2 linked regions of the Candidatus Microthrix parvicella Bio17-1 genome follow. The protein of the gene in region 2 binds, or shares a complex with, the protein of the main gene of each other region. Links are inferred from orthologs where the notes say so. Each region holds a gene or a part of one and is shown on either strand. Other genes may lie near its edges. The genes, in order: mfd and uvrA.

Region 1 (4,603 bases), 850 kb from region 2 along the record:
GGTGATCGTCTCGCCGTTCACGGTGGCGGCCGTGGTCTCTGCGGCCACGCCACAGCCGCTGAACGTCAGCGCACCGACGGCGACACAGGCGGTAAGTGTCCGGACTCGGGCGGGCGGGCTGATCAGCGACATGGTCAGAGGGGTTCCAGGCATGCAGGGGATGGTGCGCCCGCGATGGTAGCGCCGGCCGCCCCACCCGACCGATCGCCCGGCGAGCTACCGCTGCGAGCGCCGGGCACGGCGTTCGGCCACCCGCTTTGCTCGGGCCTCAGCCTCGGCGATGGCAGCTGGATCGCCGGGCGATGGGGCGGGTCTCCGATTTGGGGCCGGCGGCCGCGAGCCGATCGTGCTTCGCCGTCGCGGTGCCGTCGAGGCGTGACCGCCGGTGGGCCGGGGCAACGGAGGCGGCTCCGTGCCTTCGGGCGGCCAGAGCTGGGCGAACAGCGTGCCCAGGTCCTCGGTCAACCCGTGCCCGGCCCGCACCGGCACCTGGAGCTGCCCACCGCCCACCCCCGGGGTGGTGGCGGAACTGTTGGTGGACCGGGCCGGCTCCGCCTTGTACACGGCGCCCGAAAACGCGCGGTCGAGACGCATGTGTGCCGATGCGCCCAGCTCCACCGGCGCCAACACCGCCCGCAGCGGCGGACCCGAGAAGTCGGGGTTGCGGGTGGCGGTGCACTCGGTGATGCCGATGCGGGAGCATTCGGCTCGCACCCGGGCAACCGACAGCAGGGCCAGCGCCGGTTCGGGCGTTGGGCCAAACCGGTCGATCCATTCCGCTGCGATGTCGTCCACCTCCGCCTGGCTGGTGACCGTGGCCAAACGCCGATAGGCCTCGACACGCAGATCCTCCTGCGCGACGTAGTCGTCGGGCAGGTGCGCGTCGACCGGCAGGTCCAGCTTGATCTCGGCGGGTTGGCGCACCGGCTCGCCGGACAGTTCGGCGATCGCCTGGGTCACCATCTCGACGTACAGGTCGTAGCCCACCGCTGCGATGTGGCCGGACTGGCCGGTGCCCAACAGGTTGCCTGCGCCACGGATCTCGAGGTCACGCATGGCGATGCGGAATCCCGAACCAAGCTCGGTGCTCTCTCCGATGGTCTTCAGGCGCTCGTAGGCCTCCTCGGTCAGTTCACGATTGGGCGGGTAGAACAGGTAGGCGTAGGCCCGCTGGCCCGACCTGCCCACCCGCCCGCGGATCTGGTGCAATTGGCCCAACCCCAGCAGGTCGGCGCGCTCGACCACCAGCGTGTTCACCATGGGCATGTCGATGCCCGACTCGATGATGGTGGTGCACACCAGTACGTCGTAGTGGCCCTCCCAGAAGTCGAGCATCACCTGCTCAAGCGTGCCCTCGTCCATCTGTCCGTGCGCAACCGCGATGCGCGCCTCGGGTACCAACTCGGCCAGCTGGGAGGCCCGCCGGTCGATGTCCTCCACCCGGTTGTGGACGTAGAACACCTGACCCTCACGCAGCAGTTCGCGCCGGATCGCCTCCGCCACCGGCGCATCGTCGAACTCGCCGACGTAGGTGAGGATCGGCTGGCGTTCGGCGGGTGCGGTGTGCAGCAGTGACAGGTCTCGAATGCCGGTGAGGCTCATCTCCAGCGTGCGGGGGATGGGGGTGGCCGACAGGGTGAGCACGTCGACGCCCACCGACATCTCCTTGATGCGCTCCTTGTGGCTCACCCCGAAGCGCTGCTCCTCGTCAACGACCAGCAGCCCCAACTTGGGGATCGACACGTCTGCGCCCAGCAGGCGGTGGGTGCCGACCACCACGTCCACCTCGCCGGCGGCAAGCGCCTGCAGCACACGCTTGGCCTGGGCGGAGGTGAGGAATCGGCTGAGTACCTCAACCCGAACCGGAAACGGAGCGAAGCGCTCGCTGAACGTGGTGAAGTGTTGCGACGCCAACAGCGTGGTCGGCACCAGGATCGCGGCCTGGCGACCGTCCTGGACCGCCTTGAACACCGCCCGGAGGGCGATCTCGGTCTTGCCAAACCCGACGTCGCCGCACACCAGGCGGTCCATCGGACGGTCCGACTCCATGTCGGCCTTCACGTCGTCGATCGCCCGGTCCTGGTCCGGGGTTTCGGTGAACTCGAAGGCCTCCTCCAACTCGGTCTGCCAGGGCGTGTCGGGCGGATACGCGTGGCCCTCGCTTTGGGTGCGCAGTTGGTAAAGCACCACTAGTTCCTGTGCCACCTCGGCCACCTGGCTGCGCACCTTGGCCTTGGTGCGGGCGAAGTCCGAGCCACCCATACGCGACAGCGTGGGGGTGGATCCGCCGGTGTATTGCCGCACTGCGTCAATCTGGTCCGACGGCACGTACAGCTTGTCGGCACCTCGATATTCCAACAGCAGGTAGTCGCGGTCGACCGACGTGTTGTTGGGCCCCGGCAGGGAGCGGGTGACCATGCCCCCGTAGCGGGCCACCCCATGGTGGTGGTGCACCACGTAGGCGCCCGGCGCCAGGTCGGCGAAGAACGCCTGGGCATCACGCGACGCCTTACGTGGGGTCTTGGGCTTGCGGTGGGTTCGACGGCGCCCGGTCAGGTCCGATTCGGCCAGCACCGCCAGGCGGGCCTCGGACGCGATGAAGCCCTCGTGCAACGGTGCCACCGTCAGGTGACCACCGGGTCGGGCCAGCGTCAATCCTTCGGGATCGACGCCGGCGTCGTGCCGGGCAAGGGTCAGGCCGGAGTCACCCAACATCCCGTCGATTCGATCGAGCGAGCCTGCGTTGTGGGCGGCGACCACCACCCGGTAGCCATCGGCGAGCAACGACCCGAGCCGAGCGGTCAGGGCCTCGCCCCCGCCAACCGCAGTGGGCCACCGGTGGCTCTCCAGCACGGGCACGTCGGGACCCGACGCCGTGGCGAGCACCGACCAGGCGGGCGCCGCAGTGTGTGCCAACAGCCGGTCGAAGTGCAGGTGCAGACGACGGAGCGAGGCGCCGTCGGTGCCCCAGGTACGGGCGAGCGAATCGGCCAGGTCGGCCTCCTCCGCCAAGAGGTCGGCGCCCCGGTCGGCCAGTCGCTTGGGCTCCACCAAGAGCACCTGGGCGTCTGCGTCCAGCAGATCGAACAGCACGTGTTCGGTGTCGGTCAGCCACGGCAGCCACGACTCCATGCCGTCGAACGTCTCGCCGTCGGCCAGGCGCTGCCACTGCGCTGCGCCCCAGGGCTCGGCCGACACGAGCCTGGCGGCCCGCACGGCCACCTCCTCGGTCACCAACAATTCGCGGGCCGGGTGGATCTCCACCTCGGAGATCGAGGCCACCGAGCGTTGATCGCCCACCGAGAATTCGGTGAGTCGCTCAACCTCGTCGCCCCACAGATCGATGCGCACCGGCGAATTGGCCGTAGCCGGAAAAACGTCGACGATCGAACCTCGGACCGCCACCTCACCGCGGTGCTCCACCTGATACTCACGGCGATACCCCCACCCGACCAGTTCATCCACGAGTTGGGTCGAGTCGACCGTGTCGCCCACACCCACGATCACCGGCCGTGTCTCCTCGATGTGCGGGCCGAGCCGTTGCAACAGGGCGCGAATGGGTGCCACGACCACCCGGGGGCTGCGTGCAGGGTCGCCAAGACGCCACATGACCCGCATGCGGCGACCCATCGTTTCGGTCGACGGGCTCACCCGCTCAAAGGGCAACGTCTCCCAAGCCGGAAACCACTCAACCGCGTCGGGCCCCAACCACGTGCCCAGGTCGTCGCAGAGCGTCTCGGCCTCGGCCACCGTGGGCACGGCAACCACAATCGGCGAACGGCTGGAGGTCTCGGCGATTGCAGCGATGTAGGCCGCCCGCACCGCCTCGGGGACCGCCACCGTGGCGGCCGTCCGGCCCAGCGCATCACGCACCGACGGGTCGTCTCGAAGCAGCGCTGCCAGGGAGCTCAGGGGCACCCGGGGAGGATACTTGCGTGCTCCGGGAAGCACGCAGCCGTCATCGGGCCCACCGAAGGCCTGCGGAGGCCCGGCCTGTGTTACAACGCAGGCATGGAGATGCAACGGGTTGACGTCATCGTGGTTGGGAGCGGGTTCGGCGGATCGACCGCCGCACTCAGACTGACCGAGAAGGGGTACGACGTCACCGTGCTCGAGGCGGGCCAACGCTTCGACGAGTCCACGTACCCGGCAACCTCATGGCGGTTACGGCAGTTCCTCTGGGCGCCGGCGTTGCGGTGCTTCGGCATGCAGCGGATCTCGCTGCTGCGCAACGTCATGGTGCTCGCCGGGGCCGGCGTCGGCGGAGGTTCGCTGAACTACGCCAACACGCTGTACACGCCCAAGGATGCGTTCTACGACGACCCGCAGTGGGCGGACATCACCGACTGGAAACGTGAGCTCGCCCCGTTCTACGACCAGGCGTCCCGCATGCTGGGGGTCACCCGCTACAACCGGACGACCCCTTCCGATCGCGTGATGGCCAACGTCGCAACCCGGATGGGGGTGGGCGACACGTTCGGACCGACGCCGGTGGGGGTCTACCTGGGCACGCCGGGAGTGACCGAGAAGGACCCCTACTTTGGCGGGGTCGGCCCGGATCGCACCGGCTGCATCCACTGCGGCGAGTGCATGACCGGGTGTC
Region 2 (3,685 bases):
CTCCCAAACCGACGCCGACTACAGCCTGATCGGGTCCAGCTGCGGCTCGTTGATCACGCTGAATGCGTTGGCTGCAGGCACGGTCGGCCAGCTTCCAACGGTCGCACTGCTGATCAACGGAGGCTCCCAGCTGGCCGGCATCTCCTGGAACCCACCGACCGGGCTCGGCGGACGACTCCGGGTGATCGCCGGAGGCAACGACTGGGTGTTGCCCGCCACCGCCACCGCCGATGTCGACGCCGGGCACCCGTTCGTCACGGCCGACGCAACCACCGGCCCCGACCCGCGGCGCCAGGACGCGCGAGGCCGGGTGGTCGGCAACACACAGGATGTCTGCGGCGTACTGAACATTCAGGAATGCACAATCGACCCGACGCTCAGCCACCAGATACCTCCAGAGACGGTCGCCGCCATCATGAGGGGCGCCGGACTCTTGAACCAGCAGGGTTAAGCGGGTTCGAGGCCCAGCATCGGGGCCAGGAATGCGCCGGTGTAGCTCCCGGGCACCTTGGCCACCTGTTCGGGAGTGCCCTCGGCCACCAGCGTGCCGCCGCCGTCACCACCCTCGGGACCCAGGTCGATCAGCCAGTCGGCCGACTTGATCACATCCAGGTTGTGCTCGATCACGACGACCGAGTTTCCGGATTCAACGAGGCGCTTCAGCACGATCAGCAGGCGGCGGGTGTCCTCGAAGTGCAACCCGGTGGTTGGTTCGTCCAGCAGGTACACCGTGTTGCCGGTGGAGCGTTTGGCCAACTCCGAGGCCAGCTTCACCCGCTGGGCCTCACCACCAGACAGTGTGGTGGCGGGCTGCCCAAGGCGAACGTAACCCAGGCCGACGTCCACCAGCGTCTCCAGATGGCGGGCGATCACCGGCTGGGCCTTGAAGAACTCCAGCGCCTCGTCGATGGGCAGGTTCAGCACCTCGGCGATGTTCTTGCCCTTGTAACGCACCTCGAGGGTGTCGCGGTTGTAACGGGCACCGCCGCACACCTCGCACGGCACGTAGACGTCGGGGAGGAAGTGCATCTCGATCTTCAAGGTGCCGTCGCCCGAACAGGCCTCGCAGCGGCCACCCTTGACGTTGAAGCTGAAGCGACCCGGCAGGTAGCCGCGCACCTTCGCCTCGGGGGTTCGGGCGAAAAGCTTACGGATGTGGTCGAACACCCCCGAATAGGTGGCCGGGTTGGACCGGGGGGTGCGCCCGATGGGCGACTGATCGATGTCAATCACCTTGTCGACGTGTTGCAGGCCCTCCACCTTTCGGTGGTGCCCCGGCGCCACCTTGGAGCCGTAGACGTGTTGCATCAACGAACGCATGAGGATGTCGTTGATCAGGCTGGATTTACCTGAGCCGGACACCCCGGTGATGCACACGAACGAGCTCAGGGGAATGCCGATGGTGAGGTTCTTCAGGTTGTGCTCGCGGGCGCCGACGATGCGCAGCCAACGGTCGCCGGGGGCTCGGCGCCGATCCGGCACCTCGATCATCATGTTGCCGGACAGGTACTGGCCGGTGAGACTCTTCTTGGACTTGAGGAGGCCCTTGACGGCACCGGCGTACACCACTTCGCCGCCGTGCTCCCCAGCGCCCGGGCCCACATCGACCACGTAGTCGGCCGCTCGGATCGTGTCCTCGTCGTGCTCGACCACGATCACCGAGTTGCCCAGGCCCCGAAGCCGTTCCAGCGTCTCGATCAACCGATGGTTGTCGCGCTGATGCAAGCCGATCGACGGTTCGTCCAGCACGTACAGCACACCGACCAGGCCGGAACCGATTTGGCTGGCGAGGCGGATGCGCTGGGCCTCGCCCCCGGACAGCGTGGCCGCCCCCCGGTGCAGGTTGAGGTAGTCGAGGCCGACGTCCACCAGGAAGCGAAGGCGCGCGTTGATCTCCTTGAGCACACGTTCGGCGATCAGCAGTTGCCGGTCGTCCAGCTTCATCACCGACAGGCGATCGGCTGCGTCCGAGATCGACATCGACGACAGGTCGTGCACGTTCAGGCCGTCCAGCGTGACCGCCAGCGCCAGCGGGTTCAGCCGGGCACCGTCACAGTGCGGGCAGGCAACCTGGCGCATGTAACTCTCGGCCTGCTCCCGCGCCCAGTCGCTGTCCGCCTCGCCGTGTCGCCGCCGCAAATACGGGATGGCCCCTTCGAAGTTCGCCTGGTAGCTGCGAGTGCGCCCATAACGGTTCTTGAACTGCACCTGCACCTTCTTGGTGGTGCCGTGCAACAGCGTTTTGCGAGCCTTGGCGGGCAGATCCTCCCACGGCGTGTTCAGGTCGATGTCGCGCTCCTCGCCCACCGCTTCCAACAACCGGTGGAAGAACTTGGCGTGTCCGGATGCCCACGGGGAGATCGCTCCCTGGGCCACCGTCAGCTCGGGGTCGGGCACCACCAGGTCGGCATCCACCTCAAACACCGTGCCCAACCCGTCACAGTGCTCGCACGCGCCGTAGGGCGAGTTGAACGAGAAGTTGCGCGGCGAGAGTTCCTCGAAGCTCTTGCCGTCGGAGGGACGCGACAGCTTCTCGGAGAACGTCAGCGTTTCCGGTTTGCCGTCCTTGGGCACCAGTTCGACCATGGCCAGGCCCTCGGCAAGCCGCAACGCGGTCTCCATCGAGTCGGTGAGGCGACGCTCGATGCCGTCGCGCAACACCAGACGGTCGACAACGACGTCGATGTGGTGGATCTCGTAGCGAGCCAGGCCGTTGTCAACGCCCAACGCCACCAGGTCGGCCAGTTCCTTGACCTCGCCGTCCACCCGCACCCGGACGAAGCCCTCCTTGGACAGATCGGCGAAGAGCTGTTCGTAGGTGCCCTTGCGTCCCCGAACCACCGGCGCAAGCACCTGGAATCGGGCTCCCTCCTCCAAGGTCAGGACCCGGTCGACGATCTGCTGGGGCGTCTGGCGCACCAGTTCCTCGCCGGTCTCAGGGTCGTGCGGCACGCCCACGCGGGCAAACAGCAGCCGCAGGTAGTCGTAGACCTCGGTGACCGTGCCCACGGTGGAGCGCGGGTTGCGTGACGCCGACTTCTGATCGATCGAGATCGCCGGCGACAGGCCCTCGATGAAGTCGACGTCGGGCTTGTCCATCTGGCCGAGGAACTGGCGGGCGTAGGCCGACAGCGACTCGACGTAGCGGCGCTGACCCTCGGCGTAGATCGTGTCGAATGCCAAAGACGACTTGCCCGAGCCCGACAGTCCGGTGAAGACCACCAGCTTGTCGCGGGGCAACTCCAGGTCGACATTGTGCAGGTTGTGTTCCCGGGCGCCTCGAATGCGAATGGTGTCTGCCACGAGGCTGCACACTACTACCGCCACCCAGTCGGGGAACACCTGTTCGCAACCGGTTGGGGTTCCATCCGGCGCGATGGCACCACCCGCCCCTACTTCTCAGCCCTACCATGGCCCACATGGACTTCGACCATTCCGAACGTGCCCACATCGTCATGGAGCAGGTGGAGCGCTTCATCCGCGAACGCGTGGTCCCCAACGAGGCCACCTATCAGGAACAACTGACGGGAAGTCCCGACTGGACCCGGTGGCGCGTGCCACCGATCGTCGAACAACTCAAGGGGCAGGCAAAGGAGTTGGGACTGTGGAACCTGTTCCTCCCAGACGAGACCCACGGTGCCGGGCTGAACAACCGTGACTACGCCCCCGTCGCCGAGTTGACCGG

What was found.
Region 1: the proteins of uvrA (region 2) and mfd are in contact, whole or in part, in a crystal structure (PDB 4DFC), measured with the Escherichia coli proteins. The link is inferred for Candidatus Microthrix parvicella Bio17-1 from one-to-one orthologs.

What each region holds. Positions count from the first base shown.
Region 1 is NZ_AMPG01000002.1:855,714-860,316, forward strand. What follows is about bases 17-4,314. They hold mfd (transcription-repair coupling factor), read right to left. Parts: upstream 3,919-4,314; coding sequence 217-3,918; downstream 17-216. Other genes in these bases: MPARV_RS0112105 (SurA N-terminal domain-containing protein), read right to left, coding at 17-153; MPARV_RS0112115 (FAD-dependent oxidoreductase), read left to right, coding at 4,012-4,314. Outside these bases: more of MPARV_RS0112105, read right to left, coding at 1-16; more of MPARV_RS0112115, read left to right, coding at 4,315-4,603. UniProt on the Escherichia coli protein: Couples transcription and DNA repair by recognizing RNA polymerase (RNAP) stalled at DNA lesions. Mediates ATP-dependent release of RNAP and its truncated transcript from the DNA, and recruitment of nucleotide excision repair machinery to the damaged site.
Region 2 is NZ_AMPG01000002.1:563-4,247, forward strand. Bases 248-3,627 are described here. They hold uvrA (excinuclease ABC subunit UvrA), read right to left. Parts: upstream 3,304-3,627; coding sequence 448-3,303; downstream 248-447. Other genes in these bases: MPARV_RS0108185 (acyl-CoA dehydrogenase family protein), read left to right, coding at 3,420-3,627. In the rest of the region: more of MPARV_RS0108185, read left to right, coding at 3,628-3,685. UniProt on the Escherichia coli protein: The UvrABC repair system catalyzes the recognition and processing of DNA lesions. UvrA is an ATPase and a DNA-binding protein. A damage recognition complex composed of 2 UvrA and 2 UvrB subunits scans DNA for abnormalities.